DNA from 2 places in the Halomonas sp. M1 genome. Region 2 is predicted to be linked to the other one. Evidence: predicted binding sites of a transcription regulator. Region 2 holds the regulator's gene; the other holds the start of a gene.
The links. Region 2 encodes PhoB, which activates phosphate uptake and scavenging genes when phosphate is short. Its sites were predicted from a motif close to TGTCATANNNNTGTCANA; they were not measured.
Positions count from the first base shown of each region.

Region 1: ppk1 (polyphosphate kinase 1) is a predicted target of PhoB. The motif match lies at 12,060-12,077, and genes of this name have one in related genera.

Region 1 covers NZ_CP121119.1:1,754,219-1,768,844, forward strand. Annotated here, with positions in the region: gene argS (arginine--tRNA ligase) at 1-1,645, shown strand, start outside; gene P8S54_RS07915 (SPOR domain-containing protein) at 1,649-2,380, shown strand; gene hslV (ATP-dependent protease subunit HslV) at 2,552-3,085, shown strand; gene hslU (ATP-dependent protease ATPase subunit HslU) at 3,096-4,418, shown strand; gene P8S54_RS07930 (DUF971 domain-containing protein) at 4,535-4,918, shown strand; gene ubiE (bifunctional demethylmenaquinone methyltransferase/2-methoxy-6-polyprenyl-1,4-benzoquinol methylase UbiE) at 5,041-5,796, shown strand; gene P8S54_RS07940 (SCP2 sterol-binding domain-containing protein) at 5,837-6,517, shown strand; gene ubiB (ubiquinone biosynthesis regulatory protein kinase UbiB) at 6,514-8,136, shown strand; gene P8S54_RS07950 (phosphoribosyl-ATP diphosphatase) at 8,189-8,545, shown strand; gene tatA (Sec-independent protein translocase subunit TatA) at 8,569-8,862, shown strand; gene tatB (Sec-independent protein translocase protein TatB) at 8,866-9,318, shown strand; gene tatC (twin-arginine translocase subunit TatC) at 9,315-10,094, shown strand; gene elbB (isoprenoid biosynthesis glyoxalase ElbB) at 10,190-10,849, opposite strand; gene hemB (porphobilinogen synthase) at 11,024-12,031, shown strand; gene ppk1 (polyphosphate kinase 1) at 12,163-14,355, shown strand; gene metE (5-methyltetrahydropteroyltriglutamate--homocysteine S-methyltransferase) at 14,444-14,626, opposite strand, start outside.
Region 2 covers NZ_CP121119.1:2,380,632-2,395,257, reverse strand. Annotated here, with positions in the region: gene P8S54_RS11000 (RidA family protein) at 1-152, shown strand, start outside; gene P8S54_RS10995 (SDR family oxidoreductase) at 241-1,122, opposite strand; gene P8S54_RS10990 (hydrogen peroxide-inducible genes activator) at 1,294-2,223, shown strand; gene recG (ATP-dependent DNA helicase RecG) at 2,220-4,295, shown strand; gene yccS (YccS family putative transporter) at 4,307-6,508, opposite strand; gene P8S54_RS10975 (hypothetical protein) at 6,659-7,015, opposite strand; gene P8S54_RS10970 (HU family DNA-binding protein) at 7,015-7,287, opposite strand; gene P8S54_RS10965 (FAD-dependent oxidoreductase) at 7,406-8,602, opposite strand; gene P8S54_RS10960 (chorismate lyase) at 8,690-9,256, shown strand; gene ubiA (4-hydroxybenzoate octaprenyltransferase) at 9,289-10,179, shown strand; gene phoB (phosphate regulon transcriptional regulator PhoB) at 10,290-10,979, shown strand; gene phoR (phosphate regulon sensor histidine kinase PhoR) at 10,983-12,317, shown strand; gene P8S54_RS10940 (hypothetical protein) at 12,708-13,025, shown strand; gene cysZ (sulfate transporter CysZ) at 13,296-14,018, opposite strand; gene phoU (phosphate signaling complex protein PhoU) at 14,089-14,626, opposite strand, start outside.

The DNA of each region.
Region 1 (14,626 bases), 630 kb from region 2:
CGCGCTTAAGCACCAAGGCGTGCTGCCCGACGATTTACAGCCAGCCATTAAGGTCGACCCCACCAAAGATAAAGCCCACGGTGACTACGCCACTAACCTGGCGCTGATGCTGGCCAAACCCGCGGGCATGAAACCCCGTGAGCTGGCCGACGTCCTGGTGGCGGCTCTCCCCGCTAGCGACGCGATTCAAAAAACTGAGATTGCAGGCCCGGGGTTCATTAACTTTTTTGCCGCCGCTGATGCCGCGGCGCAAATCGTTGCCCAAGCGCTGGATAGCGGCGACGCCTTTGGCCGCAGCCTGATTGGTAAAGGCGAAAAAGTGCAGGTGGAGTTTGTTTCCGCCAACCCCACGGGCCCGCTGCACGTGGGCCACGGCCGGGGGGCGGCCATTGGCGACTGCCTATGCCGCCTATTAGAAGCCACTGGCTACGACGTGACCCGCGAATTTTACTACAACGACGCTGGCGCCCAGATCAAAAATCTAGCGCTTTCCGTACAGGCACGCGCGAAAGGACTGGGGCCCGATGACCCCAGCTGGCCGGAAGACGGCTACCGTGGCGAATACATCATCGATGCTGCCAACGACTACATGGCAGGCAAAACAGTGACTGCCGACGACCGTGAAGTCACCGCCAAAGGCGATGCTAACGATCTGAGCGCTATTCAGGACTTCGCCGTTGCTTGGCTGCGCCGGGAGCAGGATCTAGACCTTAAAGCCTTTGGCGTTGAGTTTGACGTCTACTTCTTGGAGTCATCGCTTTATGAAGATGGCAAAGTGGACGCCACCGTCGAAAAGCTGGTCGCCAACGGCCACACCTATGAAGAAGATGGCGCCCTATGGCTTCGCACCACCGACTTTGGCGATGACAAAGACCGTGTAATGCGCAAGCGCGAGGGGGGTTACACCTACTTCCTGCCCGATGTGGCCTACCACCTCAACAAGTGGCAACGCGGCTTTAAAACCGTGATTAACGAGCAAGGCGCGGACCACCACTCCACCGTGACCCGTGTCCGCGCTGGCCTGCAGGCCCTGGAAGTGGGTATTCCTAAAGGCTGGCCCGACTACGTGCTGCACCAGATGGTCATGGTGACCCGCTCAGGCGTTGAGGTAAAACTCTCCAAACGCGCCGGTAGCTATGTGACGGTGCGCGACCTTATTGATGAAGTAGGCCGCGACGCGACGCGGTTCTTCCTGGCGGCTCGCCGGGCGGATTCGCAGCTGACGTTTGATATTGATTTGGCTCGCTCCCAATCAAACGACAACCCGGTGTACTACATCCAATACGCCCACGCCCGGGTATGCAGCATGCTGCGCAAAGCTCAGGATGCAGGCAACCCCTTTGATCATGGCCTCGCCATGGCCAACTTGGCGCTGCTGGATAGCGACCAGGAGAAAGCCGTACTTAACCGTTTGGCTCGCTACCCGGAAGTGGTTGAAAACGCCGCCAAAAACCGCGAACCCCAGCAGGTCGCCCAATACCTGCTGGATTTAGCCGGCGACTTCCACACCTGCTACAACGCGGTCAAAGTCATGGTGGATGACGACACCCTGCGCAATACGCGCTTAGCGCTTGGCCTCGCCACCCGGCAGGTGCTGCGGAACGGGCTTAATCTCATGGGGGTTAGCGCCCCAGAGGAGATGTAAGCTATGGCCAGCCCACGCAAAAAGCCCACCCGCCGCGGCGCCACCTCGCAGCGCAAGTCCACTAACCGCTCCGGCGGTGGGTGGCGTGCTCCCGGCTGGCTTTGGGGGCTGGCAGGGGTGGCCGTTGGTTTTTTCCTAGCGCAGCACCAGCACGGCACCGCTCCTTGGCAAGAGCCCAGCACGACAACACCCCAGGCTACCGTGCTCCCCAAACCATCCAGTAGCGATGAACGCAGCGCTGCGCGCCAAACAGAGAGCGCGGCAGAACCCTCAATGCCCACCTTTGAGTTCTATACGCTGCTGCCTGAAACCGAGGTTATCGCGCCTGGCGTCACATTGCCCTCTACGGTTACCCGGCCAGAAGTCGCCGAACAGCCAGCCGAAAGCTCCGCGGATAGCAGCCCTGGCGACGACCCGATTGCCCAGGTCATTGCAGCCAATATGCGTCCGGAGGAACAAATCACCGCGGCCCAACAAGCGCCCGCCAGCCCCAGCACGCCCAATCGCTACGTACTGCAGGCCGCTTCGTTCCGTGAGCTTAGCGACGCTGAGCAGCTGCGCAGCCGCCTTCGTAACTTAAGCCTGCTTGCGCAAATTAGCGAAGTGCAGGCCGGGGGCGACACGTGGCACCGCGTTCAAGTAGGCCCCTATGAAGATACCCGGGAGCTGAACCGTGCCCAGGATCTTATGAGCACCCAAGGTATAGAGCCGCTGCTGATTCAGCTGCAAAACTAGCAAGCCGATCACCTAGAGACGACCCAAACACGCTTTATCTAACGGCTTTATCAAGCGGGCGGTTGATTTTTTATCTGCCGCCCGCATTTTGTTGGGAATCGCTTTTTGTACGGCCGCTGTAGTCGGCCCATCAGTCATCGGGAGCACGCCTCCCCCCAAGGAGTTATCTCCATGACCACGATTGTTTCCGTACGCCGCGGTAACCACGTTGCCCTCGCAGGCGACGGCCAGGTCTCACTGGGTAATACCGTGATGAAAGGCAATGCTAGTAAAGTACGTCGCCTCTACCGTGGCAAAGTGCTGGCAGGTTTTGCCGGCGGCACCGCTGATGCCTTTACCCTGTTTGAGCGTTTTGAAGCACAGTTAGAAAAGTACCAAGGCCACCTCACCAAAGCCGCCGTTGAGCTTGCCAAAGATTGGCGCACCGACCGCGCACTGCGCCGCCTTGAAGCACTGTTGGCCGTCGCCGACCACAGCGCCTCGCTGATCATTACCGGCAACGGCGATGTCGTCGAACCTGAGCGCGGCATTATTGCGATTGGCTCTGGCGGTAACTATGCCCAGGCCAGCGCCCGAGCGCTGCTCGAAAACACCGAGCTTTCCGCCCGCGAAATTACCGAGAAATCCCTGCAAATCGCCGGTGACATCTGCGTATTTACCAATCACCACGTGACGCTTGAAGAGCTGAACATCAACGACCGTTGAGGCCAACTTTATGACCCAGATGACACCCCGCGAAATTGTTCACGCCCTGGATCAATATATTATTGGTCAGCAAGACGCTAAACGCGCCGTCGCCATTGCTCTGCGTAACCGCTGGCGTCGCATGCAGCTCGATGACGACCTACGCCCTGAAGTCACGCCAAAAAACATATTGATGATTGGCCCCACCGGCGTAGGTAAAACCGAAATTGCCCGCCGCTTGGCCAAACTGGCCCGTGCACCGTTTATTAAAGTTGAAGCCACCAAATTTACCGAAGTGGGTTACGTCGGCCGCGACGTTGAGTCGATAATCCGCGACTTAATGGAAGCCGCCATTAAAATGGTGCGCGAGCACGCCAAAGAAGAAGTGGGACACCGCGCCGAAGACGCCGCGGAAGATCGCGTGCTAGACGCCCTTCTACCACCTCCCCGCGGTCAAGAGGATAAGCCTCGCGAGGATAACGGCACGCGTCAGGTCTTCCGTAAAAAGCTGCGCGAAGGCCAGCTTGACGATAAAGAGATCGATATAGAGGTCTCCTCCCAGGGCCAGGGCATCGACATCATGACCCCGCCGGGTATGGAAGAGATGACCAGCCAGCTGCAGAGCCTGTTCTCCAATATGGGCCAGCAAAAACGCGAGCAGCGCCGCGTTACCGTGAAAGAAGCGCTGGTTTTACTGCGCGACGAAGAAGCGGGCAAGCTAGTCAATGAAGAAGAGATCAAAGCCCGCGCTGTTGAAGCTGTTGAGCAGCACGGCATTGTGTTCCTGGATGAGATCGACAAGGTCGCTAAAGGCAGCGGCCAGTCCAGCGGTGGCGAAGTCTCCCGTGAAGGAGTACAGCGCGACCTTCTGCCGCTGATTGAGGGCTCTACCGTCTCTACCAAGTACGGTATGGTGAAAACCGACCACATACTGTTCATCGCCTCCGGCGCCTTCCACCTATCGCGCCCCTCGGACCTGATTCCTGAGCTGCAGGGCCGTCTGCCGATTCGCGTTGAGCTAGACGCCCTAACACCGGGTGACTTCCAGCGGATTCTCACCGAGCCATCCGCTTCTCTCACCAAGCAGTATCAGGCACTACTGGCGACGGAAGGGCTGGATATTGAGTTCACGCCAGACGGTATCGAACGTATTGCCGAGATCTCCTGGCAGGTCAACGAAGGCACCGAAAACATCGGCGCTCGCCGCCTGCACACAGTGCTAGAGCGCTTGCTGGAGGAAGCCTCGTTTAAAGGCGGTGATATGGATAGCCCCCTGGTTATCGATGCTGATTACGTCAACGCCCAACTGGGTGAACTGGCGGTGGACGAAGACCTGTCGCGCTATATTTTGTAATCCGTAACTGAGCGCGCTTGGTAGGCGCCATCATCATCGCTGCTTGAGCAAGTGCGCAACGGCCAAGCAGCGGTCATGATGTCCGCCACCGACGCCGTAAAGAGGTAATGTCATCCATGAACGCTCCCACCCCCACCCGGGTTCACTACCATAAGCAGGCCCGCGAGCTGGAGCTTGGTTACGCCAACGGCGAGAGCTACCGCCTGCCGGTCGAGTTTTTGCGGGTTTACTCTCCCTCTGCCGAGGTGCGCGGCCACGGCGGCGATACGGCAGTGCTTCAAGTCGGCAAAAAAGATGTCGGCCTACAAAATATTACCCAAGCGGGTAATTACGCGTTGAAGCTACACTTTGACGATGGACATGATAGCGGCCTGTACAGCTGGAACTACCTGTTTGATCTTGCCCAGCACCAGGATGCCTACTGGCAGAACTATCTCCAACGGTTAGAAGAGGCAGGCGCCTCACGGGAACCAGCCAGCATTCAATTTAAACAGCTGTGACGCTGCGCCCCAGGTGAAGCACAGACAAATTGGGGCAGAGAAGGCTACAATATCGCCAACCTTTTTATTGCGACGACCTCCAGGTCGATTATTACCGCCTCGAACTCGGGAGCTACAGCCCCATGAGCCCCACGGATAAACGCACTACCCATTTCGGTTACCAAGAAGTTCCCGTTGACGAGAAAGCCGCTCGGGTAGCTGATGTATTCCACTCAGTCGCTGCTCGCTACGACGTTATGAATGACCTCATGTCCATGGGCATTCACCGCGTTTGGAAGCGACTCACCATTGAGCGCGCTGGCGTTCGCCCTGGCCACCAGGTGTTAGACATTGCTGGCGGCACCGGTGATCTAACGCTTAAGTTTTCACGCTTGGTCGGCCCCAGTGGCAAAGTGGTGCTTGCTGACATCAACGCATCCATGTTGAAAGTAGGCCGCGACAAGCTGATGGATAACGGCGTAGGCGGCAACGTTGAGTACGTTCAGGCTAACGCCGAGTGCCTGCCGTTTCCCGACAATAGCTTCGACTGCATCACTATCGCCTTCGGCCTACGCAACGTCACCGATAAAGACGCCGCGCTGCGCTCCATGGCCCGGGTGCTAAAACCCGGTGGCCGGCTGTTGGTGCTTGAATTTTCGAAGCCCAATAACCCGCTACTGTCCAAAGCCTACGACGAGTACTCCTTCCGTCTGCTGCCCAAAATGGGTGAGCTAGTGGCGGGCGATGGCGAAAGCTATCGCTATCTGGCGGAGTCTATTCGTATGCACCCTGACCAAGAAACGCTGAAAGGGATGATGGAAACCGCAGGCCTTGAACGGGTTGAATATACCAACCTGACCGGCGGCATCGTTGCCCTTCACCGTGGCATCAAACTATGAAGTCACTGTAAACCATGACGTTACTGAACAAGAGGTCAGCATGCTGGTAACCCCGACCCTACTGCTGGCCGGATGTGAACGCACGTTGAACGCCCTCCTCGCCCGCGACCCGGCAGCCCCTACCCGGCTGGCTCAGCTTGCGGGCAGCCGTTTGTTGGTGAGGCTGGAAAAGCCTCATCTGCAGCTGGTGCTTCACTACCACCATGCCGGTATCGACCTGCTGCGGGGTGACGAGCTGGATGAGACAGACGTAGACGCCATTGTCGAGCTTACCCCGGAAACCCTTTCAGAGTGGCTTAGCGGCGCCTCTGTCGAGCGGCTTATGTTTGATGGCAAACTCTCCGTGCGTGGCCGCATTCATTTGGTAGAAGCGACCCGTGACCTGCTGCTTGACCTGGATATCGACTGGGAAGGTGAGTTAGCCCGTTGGCTAGGCGACCTACCGGCTCACTCCCTGGCTGAAGGTATACGTCGCGCCGCCCGATGGGGGCTACGGGCCAAAGACGAGCTACTTAAAGATGTATCGGAATACGTATTTGAAGAAGCGCGCCTATTGCCTGGCCGCCAGCAGCGCAGCGTGCTACGCGACCATTTAACCGAACTTGAGGTGGCTACCGACCGCCTGGAGGCGCGGCTTAATCGCCTTCAGCGCCGCCTAAGCCAGCTGGCGCCACCGCCGTCATCAAGCGCGCCCGTAAACACCAAGGAGCAGCGCCCATGAGCCTGCGGCTGTTCAAAATTGTCTGGGTAATTACCCGCCACCGCCTAGACACCTTGATTCCCATTGAACGCCTGCCGCTGTGGCTACGCACGCTGATGTGGTTCTCCCCACTGCGTTTAGTGCCCGTTGGTCAGCTCTCTAGAGGCGAACGGTTAAGGCTGGCGCTTGAAGCGCTAGGGCCAATTTTTATTAAATTCGGCCAGATGCTCTCCACGCGGCGGGACCTGCTGCCCGAGGACATCGCCGATGAGCTAAAGCGACTTCAAGACCAAGTGCCTCCCTTCCCCGGCGAAAAGGCCGCAGCAAGGGTGGAGAAAGCGCTGGATATGTCGCTGACCGAAGCGTTTGCGGCATTTGATCGGGCGCCGCTGGCCTCCGCGTCGATTGCTCAAGTACACGCAGCCACGCTACACACCGGCGAAGACGTGGTGGTGAAAATTATCCGCCCCGGCATCGACCGTATTATGCGCCAGGATATGGCGTTGATGTATCAGGTCGCCAAGCTGTTCGCTAAAGTGCCCGAAGCCAAGCGCCTACGCCCGGTGGAAGTCATTCGCGACTATGAAGCCACGCTGTTTGACGAACTCGACCTCTACAAAGAAGCCGCCAACACCTCACAGCTAAAGCGCAATTTTAAAGATTCGCCGCTGCTGTTTGTACCCACCATCTATTGGCCCTTCACCCGTCGGCATGTCATGGTGCAAGAGCGAATCCGCGGCGTACCGGTTGCCGACCTAGAGACACTTAGAGCCCAAGGTACCAATCTAAAAAAACTCGCCGAACGTGGCGTAGAGCTATTTTTTACCCAAGTGTTCCGCGATAATTTTTTCCACGCTGACATGCACCCCGGCAATATTTTTGTTAACTGTGACAACCCCGAGGATCCGCAATATATTGCCATCGACTGCGGCATTGTGGGCAGCTTAACCCGGGAAGACCAAGACTACCTGGCGCGCAATCTCCTGGCGTTTTTTCACCAGGATTACTATGAAGTCGCCGCCCTGCATATTGAGTCCGGCTGGGTGGGTGAAAACACTCGCGCCAATGAGTTTGCCGCCGCCATTCGTACCGTTTGCGAACCTATTCTTGAGAAGCCGCTAAAGGACATCTCGTTTGGGCAGGTGCTTTTGGGGCTTTTCCAAACCGCCCGACGTTTTAATATGGAAGTTCAGCCCCAGCTGGTGCTACTGCAGAAAACGCTGCTTAACATCGAAGGGCTGGGCCGCCAGCTTTATCCTGACCTGGATTTATGGAGCACCGCAAAGCCCTACCTTGAGCAGTGGATGAAAGACCGAGCCGGCGTAAGCGGCCTTTGGGAGTCGTTAAAGCGACAAGCGCCAGAGCTTTCCCACCAACTGCCGGAGCTACCGGTATTAGCCCACCAAGCGCTAAGCCGTATGGAGCATGAGCACCGCCAGCGTCATCAACAGGTCAGCACTCTGAGTAACATGCACAGCCAGTTAACACGCCAAGGTAAACGCCAGTACCGGCTACGGGTGGGTTTAATTCTGGTGGCAATTGCCTTAGCGTGGCAACCGCTTAGCAGCTGGGCTGCCACCCAAGAGTGGCCCGTATTAGCCGCAGCTGGCCTAGGGCTACTGCTGCTGTTATGGCAGTAAAACCCGCCGGCCAGCGAGACTAAAATGCCCTGCCGATTCAACAAGGAACACCATGAGCACAACCGCTAACCAAACGCCCGTATTGGACGCTTTAGCCGAGGTATTGAAGCAGCGCCGCCATGCGTCAGCAGAAGATTCTTATGTTGCCTCCTTGCATCATAAGGGTTTGAACAAGATACTCGAAAAAGTTGGCGAAGAAGCGACTGAAACGCTGCTCGCAGCAAAAGATGCCGAACACGGTGGCGAGCAAGCACGTAAAGCGTTGATCGCTGAAACCGCCGACCTGTGGTTTCATAGCCTGGTGATGCTGTCGCACTTAGACCTGGATCACCAGTGCGTACTCGATGAGCTAGCAAAGCGGTTGGGTATTTCTGGTCACGACGAAAAAGCGTCTCGCACACAACGTTAACCTGCACCGATGAGGAAATGCATATGTTAGGTGGTATCAGTATTTGGCAGCTGCTGATTGTTCTGGGCATTATTATCCTGATTTTCGGCACTAAAAAGCTGCGTAATGTGGGCACCGACCTAGGCGGTGCAGTCAAAGGCTTCAAAAAAGCGATGCACGAAGAAGAGAAAGACGGCGATAAAAAAGACGCTGATCAGCCCCAGGCAAAGGTAAGCCATGAAGAGGCTGGCAACACTTACGATGTGCAGGCCGAAGAGAAGCGTGCGGCGGAAGCGGAAGAGAGCCGCCCTGTAGACAGCAACCAAGAGCGCAAATAACCCATGCTGGATATCGGCTTCCTTGAACTCATGCTTATTGGCATCGTCTCGCTGCTGGTTCTCGGTCCTGAGCGCTTGCCAAAAGCGGCGCGTACTGCGGGTATGTGGATTGGCAAGATCAAGCGAACGGTATCCGGTATGCAGCGTGAAATTAGCGCCCAGCTGGAAGCAGAAGAGCTGCGCCAAAAGCTTAACGAGCAGCAAAAAAAGCTCGATGACAGCTTAACGAAAGTGAAGCAGGACGTTGAGAGCATTGCCGACTCATCCCCGGCCAACACCTCAACGCCCGCCGCGCAGCATGAAACTGAACAGCGAGTCGCCAGCGCCAGCGCCCGGTTAGACGACGCCCTACAAACGGTACGCGAAGATGCTAATAGCACGGATCTTCACAACGCCGACCTTGAAAAGGCTGATCTTAAAAAGGCCGATGTTAAAAAGGATAGCAATCACCAATGAGCATGTCTGGCGATTCACAGGAGCCGCGTAACGAGCAAAGCCAAGCCCCGCTTATTGAGCACCTAATAGAGCTGCGAACGCGCCTCATAAAATCCGTGGTCGTCATTCTGGTGATCTTCCTCGGTCTTTATGCCTTTGCTAATGATATTTATACCTTTGTTGCCGATCCATTAATGGCCCTGCTACCTGAAGGGTCACAGATGATTGCTACCGAGGTAGCCTCTCCTTTCCTTGCCCCCTTTAAGCTGACCTTAGTGGTCGCTGTGTTTATCGCTATCCCCTTTGTGCTCCACCAGGCGTGGGCGTTTGTGGCGCCGGGGCTATACGATAATGAAAAAGCGCTGGCGATTCCTATTTTGGTGTCTAGCGTTGCGCTTTTTTACGCTGGCGCGGCATTTGCTTATTACGTGGTGTTTCCGCTGCTGTTTGAGTTCTTCACCCAAACAGGTCCAGAAAATGTCGCGGTAATGACCGACATTAATCAGTACCTTAACTTTGTGCTGAAGCTATTTTTTGCGTTTGGTGTCGCTTTTGAAATCCCCATTGCCACTTTTTTGCTGATTCTTTCAGGCGCTACCACTGTTGAAAGTCTCTCCAAAAAACGCCCCTATATTGTGTTGGGCTGCTTTGTCGTGGGGATGCTATTAACGCCCCCCGATATTATTTCCCAGAGCCTTCTCGCAATCCCCATGTACCTGCTCTATGAAGTGGGGCTGCTGTTTGGCCGCCTAGTGCGCAAGCGCAAGACCGAAGCTGCCGATGAAGAGAACGAATAGCGGCTAACTACCCATAAGCGCTCACTAAAAAACCCCTGCCATCTTAGATGGCAGGGGTTTTTTGCTCTATTTACTCAACCGCGGCGAGCGTTCGTTCACTCCATCATTTCATCAATACGATCAACCAATTTAAAGATACCCGTGGCGGCTTCGCTAATCCGCGTGGCGAGCATATAGGCAGGTGTTGTGACGACGCGATGCTCTAAGTCCACGACAATATCCTCGACGCTACAGCTGCGGTGTAGCCCACCCATAGCACTGATGGCACCTGACACGGCGGGGTCATGGCCGATAGTCACTGCGATGCCTTCACCCAGCAGACGGGGCACCATCACCGGTGCAATGCACATTAGGCCAATGGGCTTAGCGTCTTGTTTAAAGCCCGCTAGCGCGTCTTTTAGGCTCTCCAGCACCTGCATGCTGTCGCCTTGCGTAGCAAAGTCAGACAAGTTCTTAGCGGCACCAAACCCACCGGGCACAATCACCGCGTCAAATTCATCGGCATTTAGCTCGGTGATAGGGCTGATCTCGCCTCGGGCCAGCCGGGCCGACTCTTGCAGTACGTTGCGCGCCTCCCCCTCAACAGGTGACTGGGTTAAATGATTAATCACATGGTGCTGCTCCACATCTGGCGCAAAACAGCGGTAACCAATGCCCAACTGATCCAGGCGCAGCAGGGTTAGTGTGGTTTCGTAAATTTCTGAACCATCAAAAACGCCGCAGCCTGCTAATACGATTGCTACCTGTTTGGTCATGCCTATCTCCTTATGGTCGCCGTTATTTTCACCACTTGCCTAGCGACTTGGCAAACGTTTCACTCTAGTCAGTCTGCCTAACCGCCACAAGGCGGCTTTCGCCGCAGGTTATGGCTGATATACTCACTGTAAGCCTACGGGCACCCTTATGTTAGCGTTTTGCGGAGAACTCCTTTGAGTATACCAAGCACCCGTCACTTCCCCGCCACTCGTATGCGCCGCATGCGCCGTGACGACTTCTCACGCCGCCTGATGCAGGAGACAACGTTAACGCCGGCAGATCTTATTCTGCCGGTGTTTGTGCTAGAGGGTGAAAACCAGCGTGAAGCCGTCGCCTCAATGCCAGGCGTTGAGCGCTTATCCATCGACCTGCTCATTGAACAGGCCCGCGAAGCTCACGCCCTCGGCATTCCGGCGCTGGCACTCTTCCCCGTGGTGGGCAAGGAGCAGAAGAGCGAACTGGCGGAAGAAGCTTATAACGCGAACGGTTTGGTGCAGCGCTGCGTACGTGCCCTAAAAGAGGCGCTACCAGAGCTTGGTATTATTACCGACGTTGCCCTCGACCCTTATACCATTCATGGTCAGGACGGCATCATTGATGAGCAGGGCTATGTGCTGAATGACCGCACCGTAGACACCTTACTCAAGCAGGCGCTCTCCCACGCTGAAGCGGGTGCCGACGTTGTGGCCCCCTCCGACATGATGGATGGTCGCATTGGCGGCATCCGTCAGGTTCTGGAGCAGGAGCACCTGCACAACGTGCGCATTATGGCCTACAGCGCCAAATATGCCTCTCACTATTACGGCCCCTTTCGCGATGCTGTCGGCTCCGCTGCCAACCTGGGCAAAGCGGATAAGCGTACCTACCAGATGGACCCTGCCAACAGCGATGAAGCACTTCATGAGGTTGCCATGGATATCGCTGAAGGCGCCGATATGGTGATGGTCAAACCCGGCATGCCTTACCTAGATGTAGTACGCCGTGTCAAAAGCGAGCTGCAAGTGCCTACGTTTGCCTACCAAGTAAGCGGTGAGTACGCCATGCATCGCGCCGCCTTCGATAACGGCTGGCTAGAGGCTGAACCCGTGATACTTGAGTCGCTGATGTGCTTTAAGCGCGCCGGCGCCGACGGAATATTAACGTACTTTGCCCTTGAGGCCGCTCGCCTGCTACAGCGCTAACCTCTCACTTCCCTAATTACGCTGCTAAGATGACAAACAGGTGACACCTGTTTGTCATCTACCCCCTGCATACTGCCGTAAATAAGCGTTAACACGCTATGCTTGAGATAGGTCATTTACGCGGGGCAGCTATGGACAACCAACTATCAGATTCAATGCCATTAACGCCTACTGAGCCGTACAGTGGCGAAGGGGAAAGCTTGCCACTGCGCATCAATCGAACGCCCACCGGTGTGCAGGCACGGGAGTCCCACTCGGAAGCCGACTTGGACGACCCGCAGCTCTATTTCAACCGCGAACTTTCACATTTGCAGTTTAATATTCGCGTGTTGGAACAAGCGCTGGATGACGCGCACCCGCTTCTTAATCGACTAATGTTTCTGCTGATTTTTTCATCCAACATGGATGAGTTTTTTGAAATTCGCGTTGCGGGCCTAAAGCATCAGCTAGCACTGGGCGATGATACCACCGCCGCCGACGGCCGCTTGCCTAAAGCGCTGCTGGCAGAAGTCTCCGAGATTGCCCACCAGCAGATTGCGCGCCAATATCAAATTTTAAATGAGGTGCTGCTGCCTGCCCTTGAGGCGCAGGGACTACGTTTTCGCCGCCGAGATCAGTGGGATGATGCCCTAAAAGCCTGGGTACAGGCGTTTTTTGAGCGCGAAATCATGCCGGTGATTAGTCCTATCGGCCTGGATCCCTCCCACCCTTTTCCCCGCTTGGTGAATAAAAGCCTTAATTTTATTGTTGAGCTAGAGGGTAAAGACGCCTTTGGCCGTGCGGGGGGAATGGCGATACTTCCCGCACCTCGCTCGCTGCCTCGCTTAATGGCCCTGCCCAAAGAACTTTGCGCTGAGGGCTTTTCGGAGTATGTGTTTTTATCCTCCATGATTCACGCTCATGCCGAGGAGCTGTTCCCTGGCATGCGTGTACGCGGTTGCTACCAGTTCCGGCTTACGCGGAATGCAGATATGACCGTTGACCCGGAAGAGGTCTCCGACCTTGCCTCGGCACTACGCGGCGAACTGCTGGCCCGCCGCTATGGCAGTGGCGTACGCTTGGAGGTAGCCGACAACTGCCCCGATGATCTTGCCGACTTTCTACTGCGCCAATTTGAGTTGGAAACCAATGACCTATACCGGGTACAAGGGCCCGTTAACTTAACCCGCATGATGGCAGTACTCGGCGATGTTGACCGCCCAGAACTGCTGTATCGGCCTTTCACACCCAGCGTGCCCAAAGTGCTCAAGGGCGGCAGCCTGTTTAGCGCTATCGCTAAAAGCGACATATTGCTGCATCACCCATTTCAAGCCTTTTCGCCAATTGAGGACTTACTTCGCGAAGCTGCCCGCGACCCGGACGTGCTGGCCATCAAGCAGACGCTTTACCGAACCGGCGCCGACTCTTCTATTGTGAGTGCCCTGGTAGAAGCCGCTAGCCACGGCAAGGAAGTCACTGTGGTGATAGAGCTACGGGCACGCTTTGACGAGGCGGACAATCTACAGCTAGCAGCAAGGCTACAAGAAGCTGGAGCCATTGTGATTTACGGCATTATGGCCTATAAAACTCACGCCAAAATGCTGCATATCGTACGCCGGGAAAAAAACGAGCTACGCTACTATGCCCACTTGGGAACTGGTAACTACCACGCTAAAACCGCCAAACTGTATACCGACTACAGCCTGCTAACTTCGAACACAGCACTGTGTGCCGACGTGCACAAAGTCTTTCAGCAGCTTTCCGGTATGGGCCGTGCACGAAAAATCGATACCCTGCTCCATGCACCCTTTACCCTGCACGAGCGTTTGGTAGAGATGATCGACCGTGAGGCCCAGTTAGCCCGCAAGGGCAAGCGTGGCCATATCATTATCAAATGCAATTCACTGACAGAACCCAAGCTGATTAAAGCGCTGTACCGTGCATCCCAGGCAGGGGTGGAGTGCGACCTGATTATCCGTGGAATGTGCTGCCTTAAACCAGGCATTGAAGGCGTCTCGGAGAATATTCGCGTGCGTTCTATTATTGGCCGTTTTTTGGAGCATACCCGGGTGTTTCACTTCCACAACGACGGCAAATCGGAAATCTGGTGCTCAAGCGCTGACTTTATGTCGCGTAATATGTTCCACCGAGTTGAAACCTGCTTCCCGCTGCTGGATAAGAAGCTCGCCAACCGGGTTCGTAAAGACCTAGAAACCTACTTGGTCGATAACTGCCAAAGCTGGCTACTGCAGAGCGACGGCAGCTATCAGCTACAGGATCCTGGTAGCAGCGATGCCATTAGCGCTCAAGAAACGTTGCTCTACGCCTACGCGTCAAAAAGCTAGCTGTATATCTACAAACCCCATCAAAAAACCCGCTGCCTAGTGCAGCGGGGTAATGCATCAATACTCACTCTTCACCAATGCTCGCTCTTTAAGCGTAGCGCTGTCTTAATATCTTGGCGGCCTCCACCATGTTAGCCAAAGCCGGCTCTACTTCTGCCCACCCACGGGTTTTCAAACCGCAGTCGGGATTCACCCACAGCCGTTCGGCGGGGATCTTTTCCAAGGCTTTCTCCATCAAATCAACCATCCAGCTCACTTCGGGGATATTCGG
Region 2 (14,626 bases):
ATTTGGTGGATTTAGATAACTTCGCCATTGTTAACAAGGTTATGGAAGAGTTTTTCTCCCAGCCGTTCCCCGCCCGCGCAGCGGTAGGTGTGAAGGCGCTGCCCAAGGGTAGCCAAGTTGAAGCCGAAGCCGTGATGGTGATTGGCGACTAAACACCGGTTAAACGCGAACACCCATAAAAAGAGCGGCCCCTTCGAGGGCCGCTCTTTTAGTGTTTTACTCAAAATAGCTAGCCAGCGGCTAGATTTTTTGCGGTGTTAAGAAGCCGCCCTCTTTAAGCACTTGGGCGTAGCCCTCTTTGTAGCTTGGGTAGCGGAAGTTATAACCGGTTTCACGGATTCGGCTATTATCGCAGCGCTTACTGGCCCGGCGACGCAGCGGTGATTGCATGGTCTCAGTGGACGCCACTTTTAGCTGTGTGGCTAACCACGCCATTACGTTGTGCATGGTAACCGGTTCACAGTCGCTACCTAGGTAAAGGTCGGAAAGGGGCTGGCCCTTTTCTTGGCACCGAATTAAATGTGCCAAAATGCCGGTGCAGTCGTCTCGGTGAATACGGTTGGAGTAGATGACTGGCGTTACGGCAGCAATGCGGCCTTCTGCCACCTGATGAATTAGCCGGTCACGGCCTGGGCCGTAAATGCCGGAAAAGCGCACGACGGTGCCGGGTAGCGAATGGTTGAGCAGCGCCTGCTCCGCTTCGCACATCAGGTTGCCTGAGAAACTGGTCGACTCGGTGGGGCTTGCCTCGTTTACAACCTCGCCCTCCTGCTGGCCATAGACGCTGGTCGATGAGACGAAGAAAATGCGCTTTGGCGGCTTTTTGTGCTGCTCCAGCACACCTAATACGCGCTTAAGGCCATCGGGGTAAGCACTTTGATAGGCGCTCTCTTCAAAGCGGTCGGCGCTCACGGTGTAAACAACGTAGTCGGCTTGAGGCAGTGCTGAGGCATCAGCGCCTTCAAGGTTATTGAGATCCAGCGCTAGCGGCTCAATGCCGCTACCCTGTAATGCATCAGCGTGGCGGCGTATACCAATGACACGATGCCCCTCGCTGAGCAGCTCGCGACCTAAGGTAATACCGATATCGCCACAGCCGACAATCAATACAGTTAGCTTCACCTGGCTCACTCCTCTTGATAAATATTCCCTATCAGATACAAAGTCTCTATGAGATGTGACATCGTCAATAAGACTTGCTTGTCCTTGCCATCCCGTTAACCGTCACGATTATTAGTCACAAGCTACTAATTAGTCACAAGCAGCAACGAGAGGATGCCCACTGGCACCGTTATGACTTTAACAGAACTTCGCTATATCGTAACCCTTGCCCAAGAGCGCCATTTTGGGCGGGCGGCAGAACGCTGCCATGTTTCCCAGCCCACGCTCTCGGTGGCAGTAAAGAAATTGGAAGAGGAGCTTGATAGCCCGCTTTTCGAGCGCTCTAAATCTACCGTGCAGGTCACCCCGCTGGGTGAGAAAATTGTTGCCCAGGCGCAGCGGGTGTTAGAGCAGAGCAGCCTGATTTATGAAATGGCCAGCGCGGGGAAAGATCAGCTAGCCAATCCACTGCGTATTGGCGCTATTTACACAATTGGCCCCTATTTATTTCCTCATTTAATTCCTGCGCTGGCCAACGCCGCACCGCAAATGTCGCTATATATTGAAGAGGGTATGACCGGCTCGCTACGCGCCAAGCTGCGTAGCGGTGAACTCGATGTGATTATTGTGGCGCTGCCGTTTACCGAAACGGATGTGGTCACCAAGCCAATTTACGACGAGCATTTTGAAGTGCTGATGCCTGCCAATCACCGCTGGGTGGAGCGTGAGGTGATTAATAAAGAGGACCTGCTGGAAGAGCGGCTATTACTGTTGGGCGAAGGTCACTGCTTCCGTGATCAGATTTTAGAGGCCTGCCCGGCGATCACCCAAAAACTCAACAGCCCCAATAACACGCTCATTGCGGAAGGTGGTTCGCTGGAAACTATTCGTCATATGGTGGCTTCAAAGTTGGGCATTACGGTGTTGCCGCAGTCTGCGTTGGGCACCGAGCAGTACGAAAACGCCATGCTGGTTAGTCGGCCCTTTGCCGACCCAGCGCCCTCGCGCACGGTCGCCATCGCCTGGCGGGCCAGCTTCCCTCGGCCTAAAGCGATTGATGCTTTGGCCCAGGCGATTAGCCAGTGTAAGCAGCCTGCCAAGATGGTTAAAGCCTCCTCATGAGTGAACTCACGTCACCGGTCACCGCGCTCAAAGGGGTAGGCGAGGCGCTAGCAATTAAACTGGCGCGCCTGGGGGTTGAGCGCATTAGCGATCTGCTTTTTCACCTGCCGTTGCGCTATCAGGACCGCACGCGGCTTACGCCCATCGGGCTGCTGCGGGCGGGTCAAGAAGCCGTGGTTGAAGGTGAAGTGACCGCCAGTGACGTGGTGAAGGGGCGCAGACGCAGCCTGCTGGTTCGCCTGCGCGATGGTAGCGGTATTTTGAGCCTGCGGTTTTTCCACTTCTCCCCCGCCCAACAGCAACAGCTGCGCCCTGGGGTAACGGTGCGCGCCTTTGGAGAAGCACGCGCCGGGGCCACGGGCCTGGAGATTTATCACCCTGAGTATCGGCTAAGCGGCAGCGAAACGCCGGTTGAGGAGTACTACACGCCGATTTACCCCACCACCGAAGGGCTTCACCAAACCCGTCTGCGTGCACTTACTCAGCAGGCGTTGGGAATGTTGACGCAAACGCCAGCGGCGCTGCCGGAGGTGATACCTGATGCCCTGCTTCAGCGGTTTAACCTGCCGGGGCTGCACGCTAGCCTACAGCTGCTGCATCAGCCGCCGCCGGATGTGGATTTAGAGTCGCTCACACATGGGCACCACCCCGCCACCCGCAGGCTCGCGTTGGAAGAGCTACTGGCCCACCAGCTTAGCCTGCGGGAAGTACGCTTGCGCATTCAGGCCGACGGCGCGCCGGCGCTGCCTTCGGGGCGTGGTCTGCAAACCCGCTTCTTAGCTCAGCTGCCATTTGCGCTGACCGGTGCCCAGCAGCGCGTACTGGAAGAGATCGCCCTGGACCTTGCTCGCCCCGCCCCAATGCTGCGGCTGGTGCAGGGCGATGTGGGGTCTGGGAAAACGGTGGTAGCGGCAATGGCTGCGCTCTCGGCGCTGGCGGGCAACTGTCAGGCGGCGATGATGGCACCCACGGAGATCCTCGCCGAGCAGCACTACCGTGCCTTCAAGGCGTGGTTTGAACCGCTAGGCATTGAGGTGGCGTGGCTGGCGGGCAAACTTAAAGGCAAAGCGCGGCTAGATGCCAAAGCGGCCATTGCCGATGGCCGGGCGCGCATGGTGGTAGGCACCCATGCGCTGTTCCAGGCCGATGTGCATTTTCAGTGCCTGGGGCTGGCGATTATTGACGAGCAGCACCGCTTTGGGGTTCACCAGCGCCTAGCGCTGCGGGAAAAAGGTGAAGCCGGTGGATTGACGCCCCACCAGCTCATCATGACCGCCACCCCCATCCCCCGTACCTTGGCCATGAGCGCCTATGCGGATCTAGATGTCTCTGTGATTGACGAGCTACCGCCGGGGCGCACACCGGTGAAAACCGTGGTGGTGTCGGATGAGCGCCGCCCCGAAGTGGTGGAGCGCATTCGCAACGCCTGTAGCGATGGCCGCCAAGCCTACTGGGTATGCACGCTGATAGAAGAGTCAGAAGTGCTGCAGTGCCAGGCCGCTGAAGTTACCCGAGAGGAACTAACCCACGCGTTACCAGCACTCTCGATTGGCTTGATCCATGGGCGCATGAAGGCCAGCGAGAAAGTCGCGGTGATGGAGGCCTTCAAAACCGGCGAGTTAGATTTATTGGTGGCCACCACGGTGATTGAGGTGGGGGTGGATGTGCCTAATGCCAGCCTGATGATTATCGAAAACCCTGAACGCCTAGGGCTTTCACAGCTTCACCAACTGCGTGGCCGGGTAGGGCGTGGCAGCACTGAAAGCTTCTGTGTGCTGCTTTATCACCCGCCGCTCTCGAAAAGCTCCCGTGAGCGCTTGGGCGTGATGCGTGAAACTACCGACGGCTTCCGCATCGCTGAGAAAGACCTGGAGATCCGCGGGCCAGGGGAAGTGCTGGGTACCCGCCAAACCGGCCTTGCCCAAATGAAAATTGCCGACCTTGAGCGCGACGCTGATCTATTGGAGCGTGTGACTGCCCTTGCCCAAACGCTACAGGGCAACGCCGAGATCACCGCCGTGCTGGTACGCCGCTGGTTAGGTGAAGCCGCTGGCCGCTACGGGCAGGTGTAGCAAGCGTGTTGTCAGGCTGCGGTGGGCGTTGGTTCCACCTCTTGCGTGCGGGCTAAACGGCTGGCGGCATCGCCTAGAGGAGCGAGTTGTTGGGTGATCAGGCGTAGCTGGCTCTGAATAGGTCGGTAGAGCGTCACGGCGCTCTCTTCATCGGGGGTGGGCTGCTCTTCCATTTGTGCGAGTAGCTCGCGGGCGTGCTCATCCAGGGGGGCGATGGGCAAGCGTTTATGCAACTGCTCCGCCAGCTGTTCTAACAGGGCGCTGATGCGCTTAGCAAGGGGAACTAGCGCGGCATCGTCTTCGTCTTCTGCCAGCCGATGACGATGGGCTCCCAGTGCTGAGAGATGGCTTAACAGCGTATTGGACAGCACCAAAAAACGCAGCCCGTTATCGGCATCCTGCTTTCGGTAGTGGCCCGGCTCGTGGAGCATATTGGTCAGCAGCGTTGAGAGGGCCGCATCGGCATTGTGGGCATTACGGCGCGCTAGCCGGTAGGCTAAATCGTCCTGTTTGCCCTCTTCATACTGATGAACAATTTCGTCTAGATAGCGGCGGTGATTGGTCAGCACGTTGGCGGCTTCCCGGTAGAGCCTGCGGCCCTGCCAGTCGGGTAGAATAAAAAACACCGCGAGTCCCGCGATTAACGAACCAATTAACGTATCAAACAGGCGCGGCCAGATTAAATCAAAGCCGTCACCCACCTGGTTAAAGCTGCACAGTATCAGCAGGGTGATGGATGCCGTAGCAATGACGTAGTGTTTTTCACGGTTAGCGAAAAATGAGACGCCCGCGGCCACCGCAATCATGCTCTGTACCAAGGGTTGTGGAAATAGGCTAATTGACACCCATCCCGCGATTAACCCGAGTACCGTGCCGACGATGCGCTGGGAAAGAAAGCGCCGCGTGGTGGCGAAGTTAGGGCGGCAGACAAATAGCGTGGTCAGCAAAATCCAGAAGCCCTGCTCTGGGTCTAGCCACTGCAGCAGCCCGTAACCAACCACCAGCGCGGTGGTTAAGCGTATCGCATGACGAAAGGTGGGTGACCCCAGCGTAACGTTCAGCCGTACCCGGCGCCAGGCTTCCAGTAAGCTGGAAGGCGAACGGTCAAAGAGCGCGCTGTCCCGGCGCGGGTCATCGCTATCGGGGTTGTGGGCACTGGCAATCTGCGCCTCTAACGTTGCAAGATTATCGGCCAAGGCGTTGAGGGGGTGCATCAACGGCCGCCACTCCGGCTTGCCGCGCTCGCTCAGATTATCGATAGAGGCGCGCAGGTCCGCCAGCGCCTGCTCACTTAGCTGGTGGTCGAAGGGGCGATTAAGCAGCAGTGATTTAGCCAACTGACGGCAGGCACGGCCCTGCTGGTCGAGTAGCCGCTGGCAGCGGAACAGCACGTCGTGGTGGAAAAACGCTTCGGTGAGCGCGCCGTAGGGGTAGTGGGTCGAACTTGCCCGCTCGTGGATGTCCTGGGCGATAAAGTATATCCGCAGGTAGCGGTTAAGCTTGCGACTCCCGCGCTGGCCTTCTAGGCGGCGGAAAATCATCTCTTTCGCTTGGTTAAGGGCATCGACCACAAGGCCATTTTGCCGCGCCAGCGCCACCCGGCGGGCCTCTATATCCACGCCGCGCACGGGTTCAAACAGCGCAGATTTGAGAATTAAAAACTCGCCCAGAGTTTTATATACCCTGGCCATGCTCTGCTTGACCGGCTGGCGGGAGAACAGCGCGCACCATACAACGGAAATAACCCCGTACCACGCTGCCCCGGCCAATAGCAGCAGTTGGCGAGCGGCGACGTCTTCATCCACGCCGCCGTGCTGTTCAATATTGATCATCGAGTAAATCGATAGAATCAGCGTGCCCGAGGCAATAGTGGCGTAACGCTGGCCGATGGCGCCCAGCATAATCAACGTGAAGGTAGAGAGCGCCAACCCAAGGGCAAACAGCCACGGCCACGGGAATAACCACTGCACCACAAACGACGCCGAGGCAAAGCATAACAGGGTGACTGCCAACGCTTGTAGGCGCCCCTGCCAGCTGTCATCGGTTTCTGAAAGCGCGCTTGCGATAATGCCTAAAAACAGCGGGATCACCAGTGCCACGTCTCCCGCTACCCCGCTAAACAGCAGCGCCCCGCTGAAGGCGATAAACACCCGCAGGCTATAGGCGAACTTATCCAGTGTCCAAAGGCGCCGTAGGGGCAGTGAAAGCGGCATAGGGGCTCTTGTAGGCAGAGGTTGTTAGACTTTAGTTTATATGCTGCGTTGCCGCATGGCTAGAGAGACGCTGTTGTGGCCTATCAACGAAAAGCCCCGCAGTGCGATGGGCTGCGGGGCAATAGGCGGCAAGCAATAGAGCCACTAGCGTTACAAATACTTCAACAGCTTTTGCAGCTTGTTCATATCGGCGGAGTCGCCGACGAGGCGCACCTCGCCGTTTACCATGCCGTCTAGAAATGCCTGCTGGGTAGGCTTCTTGAGGATGCGTAGCGCGGCATCTTGGTCGCGAAAACGTAGCTCAAGGTCAAGGTCAACGGGCAAGCCTTTGCCCGTGGTTACCCCTTTGGGCGTCATCCGGTAGTAGCGGGCAATGCTTAAGTCTTCCGTGGCAATCCCCCAGTCCAGTCCGCGCATGCGTTCCAGCTGCTCTTTAAAGCGCGGCTTGCGGCGTAGGGCACGCTTGAGCATAAAACTCAGCAGCCACAGCGTAAGCGTTAGCTTCATTAGGAAACGGCGTCCTTGAGCGCTTTGCCTGGCTTAAAGGCAACGTTTTTGCTGGCGGGAATTTGTAGCGGGGCGCCAGTTTGCGGATTCTTGCCGGTACGTGCGGCACGTTCGCGAACGGTAAAAGTACCAAAACCAATCAGGGCGACGTCTTCGCCTTTGGCGACGCTGTTCGTGATCTCATCCAGGATGACGTTGAGGACTTGGCCCGCTTTGTCTTTGGAAAGGTCGGCACCTTCAGCAATAGCAGCGGCGAGTTCAGGTTTGCGCATAGAGGAAACTCCCTTGTAACAGAATCAAGCGTACGCTTGTGATGTGTAAGAAACAGTGTTGTTTAAAGCATTACCCGGCTGGTCCAGCTTCTTAGACTAGTCGTGAATGCGGCGAAAATCAGCCTAGCAGCGCAGGGGCTGCTCTGGAAAGCTCCACTTTCCTTCTCACGCAGCCGCCTGTCAACGCAAAACCAATCAAACGACCGTCTTTATCTTCCGCCAACGCCGCCATTTCTCCCCCTTCCCCTTCGATGCGCCACTGTGTGGGCGTGGTTAACGGCGGGTAGGCCACCACGGGGAGTAGCGGTGTTTTTACGATGACCGGCCATGCGCCAAAGGCGACGCGGGTGGGCGTGCCGGTTAGGGTAGCCGCCAATGCTTTAATACTGGCCTGAAGCGGCTGTACGTACATGGCGTTAACACCTTCCACACAGGCCACATCGCCCAAGGCGTAAATGTTAGGTTCAGACGTGCGCAAGTAGCGGTCCACCTGTATACCGTTAGAGGCCACCGCTAGCCCAGCGGCGTTTGCTAGCGCGGTGCGTGGGGTAAGCCCTGTCGCCATTAACACCTTATCGGCTTGAAAAGACTCGCCGTTATCAAGCTGGATGTCTATTGCGTGGTCATTAACGGAGTCGGTTATTGCGGTAATGGCGTGGCCTAGGCGGAGTGTTATGCCCGCCGTTTCAAAGGCTGTGGCTAGCGCGCGGCCTAGCGGTTCGGGCAGTAGGCGCGCTAGCGGCGTGTTTTCGGGGGCCAATAGGCTGACGTGGTGGCCGCCAGCAATCAGGTCGTTAGCAAACTCGCAGCCCACCAGCCCGGCACCAATCACCGCGACCCGCGTGGGGCCTTGTGTTAGTGCGGTATGAAAACGGCGGTAATCATCTAAGTCGTTCACGTTGAAGCAGCGGCTGCTAAGGCTCTCAGACACGCTGAAGGGCGCGCGTGGGGCCGCGCCCGTCGCTAAAACTAAGTCATCATAGTAAAGCTCTCGGGCGTCACTCAACCGCACCTTTTGGTTATCCACATCCAGTTGGACAACCTGGGTATGGGTAACTAGCGTTGCGTTAAGCTCTTCTGCTATGTCGGCAGCGCTGCGCTGGGCCAGCTTTTCGGGGCCAATGCGTTTGGCAAAGCCGGTGGAAAGCAGCGGTTTACTGTATTCGTCGCCGCTGTCAGCACTCAACAGAGCGATGGTACGGGTATCGCCTTGGCGGCGCAGGGCGCGGGCAAGCCCAATACCTGCCATGCCGGTGCCAATAATCACCAGCGCTGCGTGGGTGGCGTCGGCGCGTTGTTCAATCGGTGGGGGCATGCAGTCACCAAAAGTCGGTGGAACAAAAGCCTGTCAGAGCACCATGTTACACTACCGCTCACTTTTTTGACTGCCTTGGAGAACCCGGTGACGGCCCCAATTTTCCGGCAAGCCCAGCCTTTTATGCATTGGCTACCCGTTAATGCGCTGCGCCCTGCGATGAGCGCACCCTGGCGGCAATGGGTGGCTTCTACCGATTCGTTAACGGCGCGGCTAACCGCGGCGGCAGGCGATAAACCGTTTCGGGTGCGCTTATTACGCCAGACAATTGGCTTGCCTCAGCGGGATGAGGCGCTGGCCTTGGGTATTGAGCCGCGCCGCTATGCGTGGCTGCGGGAAGTAGCGCTCTGTGTGGACGATACGCCTTGGGTGGTGGCCCGCTCGGTAGCGCCGCTGACCCAGCTGCAGGGGAAAGGGTTAGAGGGGCTCGGCGAACGCTCTTTGGGCAGCTGGCTGTTTCGCCAGCCTGATTTAGTGCGTGGCCCCCTTTACGCTACCAAGCATTGGCCCTGTTTTGCCCACCGGCTATGTGCGCCAAATGTGTCTGGCGTATGGGGGCGGCGCTCAGTTTTTCAGCACAGCGGGCTTTCGCTGCTGGTTCAAGAGTACTTTTTATCCACCATGGCGGATGATCTTGGCCTGCCTTCGCGCTAGGCTAACACTGCATCTTTATTCGTGAGGTAAGCATGGATCGTTCTCTGTTGCGGCCAACGGGGTGGGCTCGGGTGGCGGATTTTTTACAACTGATGCGCCTGGATAGGCCCATTGGTACCTGGCTTTTGATGTGGCCAACCCTATGGGCGCTGTGGATTGCGGCAGAGGGAGTACCTGGGCGAAATGTATTGCTGATCTTTATTGCCGGTGTTTATGTAATGCGCGCGGCGGGCTGTGTGGTAAACGATTATGCGGACCGCCACTTTGATGGCCATGTGAAACGCACCAAGCATCGGCCGCTTGCCACTGGGCGTATCAGCGAAACCGAAGCGCAGCTGCTGTTTGTTGGGCTAGTAGCGATTGCGTTTATTCTGGTGCTGCTTACCAACTGGTTTACGGTTTTACTCTCTATTGGGGGCTTGGTACTGGCGTTTATTTACCCCTTTATGAAGCGCTACACCCACTTTCCCCAAGTGGTGCTAGGAGCGGCTTTCTCTTGGGCGATACCGATGGCGTTTGGTGCCGTGCTGGGGAGCGTGCCCCTTGAAGCATGGCTGCTGTTTTTCGCCAACGTATTGTGGACCGTGGCCTACGATACCCAGTACGCCATGGTTGATCGCGACGATGACTTAAAAATCGGTATTAAATCAACGGCGGTGCTGTTCGGAGATGCTGATCGATTAATCATTGGCCTGCTACAGCTTGCTACGCTGGCGCTATTAACCTGGGTAGGGCTACGAGTAGCGTTAGGCGGTTTTTTCTGGCTAGGGCTAATAGCGATGGCAGCGACGTTTGTCCATCAGCAGCGGTTGATAGCGCACCGTGAGCGTGATGGCTGCTTCCGGGCGTTTTTGAATAATTACTGGTCGGGCCTGCTTATTTTTGCCGGTATTGCTCTGAGCTGGTGGCCAATCACTGGCTAAATACGCTGAGTGTCATAAAATTGTCACTAAGCCATGGTGTTATCGTCACAGATATTTCATTGAACTGTTTTTCTATGAGCTAGTTTCATTGCACACCGTGAGGCCCAGGAATGACCGCCAAGACCGTTTTGATTGTCGATGATGAGGCGCCGATTCGCGAAATGATCGCAGTGGCGCTGGAAATGGCTGACTATCACGTGCTTGAAGCGGATAACGCCCAAGATGCTCATGCGATGGTTGTCGACCATCAGCCTGATTTGCTGCTACTGGATTGGATGATGCCCGGCACCAGCGGTATTGAGCTTGCAAGGCGCCTAAAACGCGAAGAGTCTACCGCTGAAATACCCATTATTATGCTTACTGCTAAGGGCGAAGAGGATAATAAGATTCAAGGTCTTGAAGCGGGTGCCGACGATTACATCACTAAGCCATTTTCGCCCCGTGAGCTGGTCGCGCGCTTGAAAGCCGTGCTAAGGCGTACCACTCCCCGGGGTGTGGAAGACCCCATTGAGATTAATGGCCTAATGCTCGACCCGGTAAGCCATCGGGTAAGCGCCCATGGTGAACCGCTGGAAATGGGCCCCACCGAATACCGCCTGCTGCAGTTTTTTATGACCCACCAAGAGCGCGCCTATACCCGCAGCCAGCTGCTTGACCAGGTATGGGGTGGCAACGTCTACGTTGAAGAGCGCACTGTTGATGTACATATCCGTCGTTTACGTAAAGCCCTGGGCGAAGCCCACCAAAACCTTATCCAAACGGTGCGAGGCACGGGGTACCGCTTCTCCGCTCGGGTGTAAAACGTGCGTCTTTGGAGCCGTGAACTGTGGCGAGTTGCCTGGCTGGCGACCTTAGGGGTCTTGCTGGGCTGGGCGCTAGGCGCGCCTGGGTTAGGGTTGGCCGCAGGGCTTGCGGTGTGCTTGTTTTACCATTTGCGTCAACTGCTGGCGCTTTTTCAATGGCTAACGCTGCATCCCCAGGATGAACCGCCTTCGGCGCGGGGCATGTGGGGCGAGCTATTTGATCGGCTCTACCGTTACCAAAAGAGCCAGCGCATTACCCAAACCCGCTTGCGGGCTACCCTCGGGCGTATTCAAGAGTCATCGGAAGCCATGCGCGACAGCGTAGTCATGTTAGACCGCCACGGTGACCTTGAGTGGTGGAACAGTGCCGCCACTGAGATGCTGGGCCTACAAACCGCCCATGACCGCGGGCAGCATATTACGAATCTGCTGCGTGACCCGCGTTTCATCAGCTACTTCAATGCCAACCAGTATAGCGAACCGTTAACGCTAACCTCGCCAATTGATGAACGCCAAATTCTGCAGTATCAGATTACCCTCTATGGAGACGATGAACGTCTCGTCATGGCGCGGGATATTACCCGGCTGCATCGTCTTGAGCAGATGCGTCGTGACTTTGTCGCGAATGTCTCCCATGAGCTGCGCACACCGCTAACGGTGCTTTCCGGCTATTTGGAGACCTACAGCGACTTAAGCGACCAGCTGCCGCCACGCTTAGGCCGGGGAATTGGTCAGATGGAGGAACAAACCAAGCGCATGCAGAGCTTGGTGAATGACCTGCTACTGCTTTCGCGGTTGGAAATTGACCAAGGTGGAAAAGACCACCAACCACTGGCCGTTGGGCCGTTACTTGAGAGCATTCGCCAGGATGCCCTGGCGCTCTCCGGTCAGCAGAAAGGCGGTCAAGTGCCGAGTAGCCAGCTACATAGCATCCACGTAAGTGTTGAGAGCGAGGCCCAGCTAGTGGGCAGCGAGCAGGAAATCCGCAGCGCTATTTCTAATCTTGCTTTTAACGCGGTGCGCTACACCCCTGCAGGCAGCCAAATAACCCTGCGTTGGGCCAACCTGGAGAACGGTAGCGCTTACATCTCGGTGGAGGATAACGGCGAGGGGATCGATCCGGTGCATATCCCCCGGCTGACCGAACGCTTCTACCGAGTTGATAAAGGGCGCAGCACCGCCACTGGGGGCACAGGCCTGGGATTAGCCATTGTTAAGCATGTATTGCTGCGCCACGATGCTCAGCTACAGATAGTCTCCCGCCCTGGCGAAGGCGCGCAGTTTCGCTGCGTATTTCCTGCCACACGGGCCTTGGTGGCTAATACCGTCTTTTAAAAAAACCACGCTGCGTTTTCAAACTCTGCATTCAACCACTGAATGCAACGGCGGTGCTGGTCAAACAATTCCTGTCACAAAGAAGCACGCGTTCCCTAAAAAAAGACAACGCTTGTACAAGTGTGCCAGATTGTCTGTTAAGAATGGTCAAACTCTGCGCATGTGTCATTTTTAGCCACTTTTTCAGCTTTGACAGCGCTTTTAGAGTGGCTATAAATAATCGACTAATATTTATAGATATTTGTATTTAAATGGTTTTATATAATTTTTTGGCAGGATGGCACAAGCAGTGCAACTACCCAGACAAGGAAGATAACCGCTGGAACTGGCAAGCCTATATGGCACTCTTCCTTAAAATTAGCGGTATCACAGCGATCGAGGAGACGGAATATGATATCCAAGGAACTACTCAAGAAAGCTGGTATTTTAGGTGTATCTTTTGGCTTGATGGCTAGCCCACTAGCATTTGCTGACACCACCGACCATTCATCAATTGATCAAAACCAAGATATTACGACTGATGATGAGCCTCAGGATAGCCATGCACAAGGTACAGGTGCTGGAAACTATGACAGTGACGATCTGACTACCGACCACGGTACACAGGGTCCAGATGCCGTCGACGATCCTGAATCAACTGACATGCACGGTGATAATGACGACGAATACACCCCAGAAGAGATTAATGAAGAAAACCGTGCGTCGTAATTGATATTGTAGATAACATTAGTTTACAAGGTTGAAAATAACTCTTACGCTTAGGAGTGAGCACATAAGGGGCAAGGATGTCCCACTGCAAGGATGCTCACCGATTCAAGGAGTGAATCTAGCGACGAACAATACGTTAGTCAGGGTAAATTCCATGGTTGGAGTCCCGCAAAAGGATAGGAAGCTAACGTTAGGTATCGCCCATATTAAGAGTTATCAAGACCCCGCCCTGGCGGGGTCTCGTTTTTTGTGGACGGTCGAAAAGTGTGTTCATTCCACCGTGACCACACCACGGTAGTGGTGATCCCACATCAAAACAGCGCCTGCCACCGCACCAGGAATTAAGAATAAATTTGCCAGCGGAATCCAGGTAACAACGGTCACCAGCCCTCCGTAAGTTAGGCTTTGCCACCAGCGCCGTGAGAGTCGTTGGCGCATATCCCGAAACGTTATTTTATTGTTATCCATTGGGTAGTCTAAGTAGGTGATGGCCATTATCCAGGCAGAAAACAGTGCCCACAAAATAGGCGCCAGCAGGTTAAGCCCTGGAATCCAGCTAAACACCAACAGTGCTGCCGCGCGAGGCAGGATGTAGCCTAGTTTCACCAGCTCACGCCCCACTGCATCAATCGCCGTTTTCGCCAGCCCGCGGTCGTCTAACGGTTCGCGGCCAGTGGCTTGGCGCTCTACTTTGGCGGCTAAAAAACCGTAGAAAGGCGCGGCGATCAGGTGGGTGACTAACGTAAAGGTGAAAAACACGGCCAGTAGTAGGCTGACGAAAAAAAGAGGCCAAATTAACCAGGATAGCCACTCAAGCCAACTCGGCACCATTGCCATTGCGCTGTCTAGCCAGCCAGAAAAGCGGTTAACCACCAAGCGGAGCATGCTGGCATAAACCACAAGGTTTACCAGGAGGGGAAGGAAGACATAGCGCCGCAGGCCTTTTCGATACACCAGCCGAGTGCCTCGGCTTAGCGCGGTAAATGCATCCAATGTGCGAACTCCTTATCAATACGCCCAGGCAGCGCATCTGGGCGTATTGCAGGAGGTATTACAGGATAGGTCAAGACTTTTTAAGCACGTCCTGATCTAAGCTGTCGAGGTCGGTATGGCGAATATCCAGTCCCTTTACGAGATAAACCACATATTCCGCGAGGTTGTTGGCGTGGTCGCCTACGCGTTCCAGGGCACGCAGTACCCACATAATGCTGAGTACCGAGCTGATAGAGCGAGAGTCTTCCATCATAAAGGTCATCAGCGAGCGCATGGCGCTGCCATACTCGTCATCCACGAGTTCGTCTTCACGCACGACCTGCATGGCAAGTTCCGTATCAAAGCGGGCAAACGCGGTTAACGCATCGCGCAGCATTTTACGGACGTGTTCGCTGATATGGCGCACTTCTACCAAGCCACGAACACTGCCGTTGTTTTCACTTAATAGCATCGCGTTACGGGCAATCTTGCTGGCCTCATCGCCGATACGCTCAAGGTCTGAGGTGGCGCGAATAACCGCCAGCACTAAGCGCAAGTCAGAAGCCGCGGGCTGTCGGCGCGCTAGAACACGCGTGCACTCGTCATCTATTTGTAGCTGCAGGTCGTTT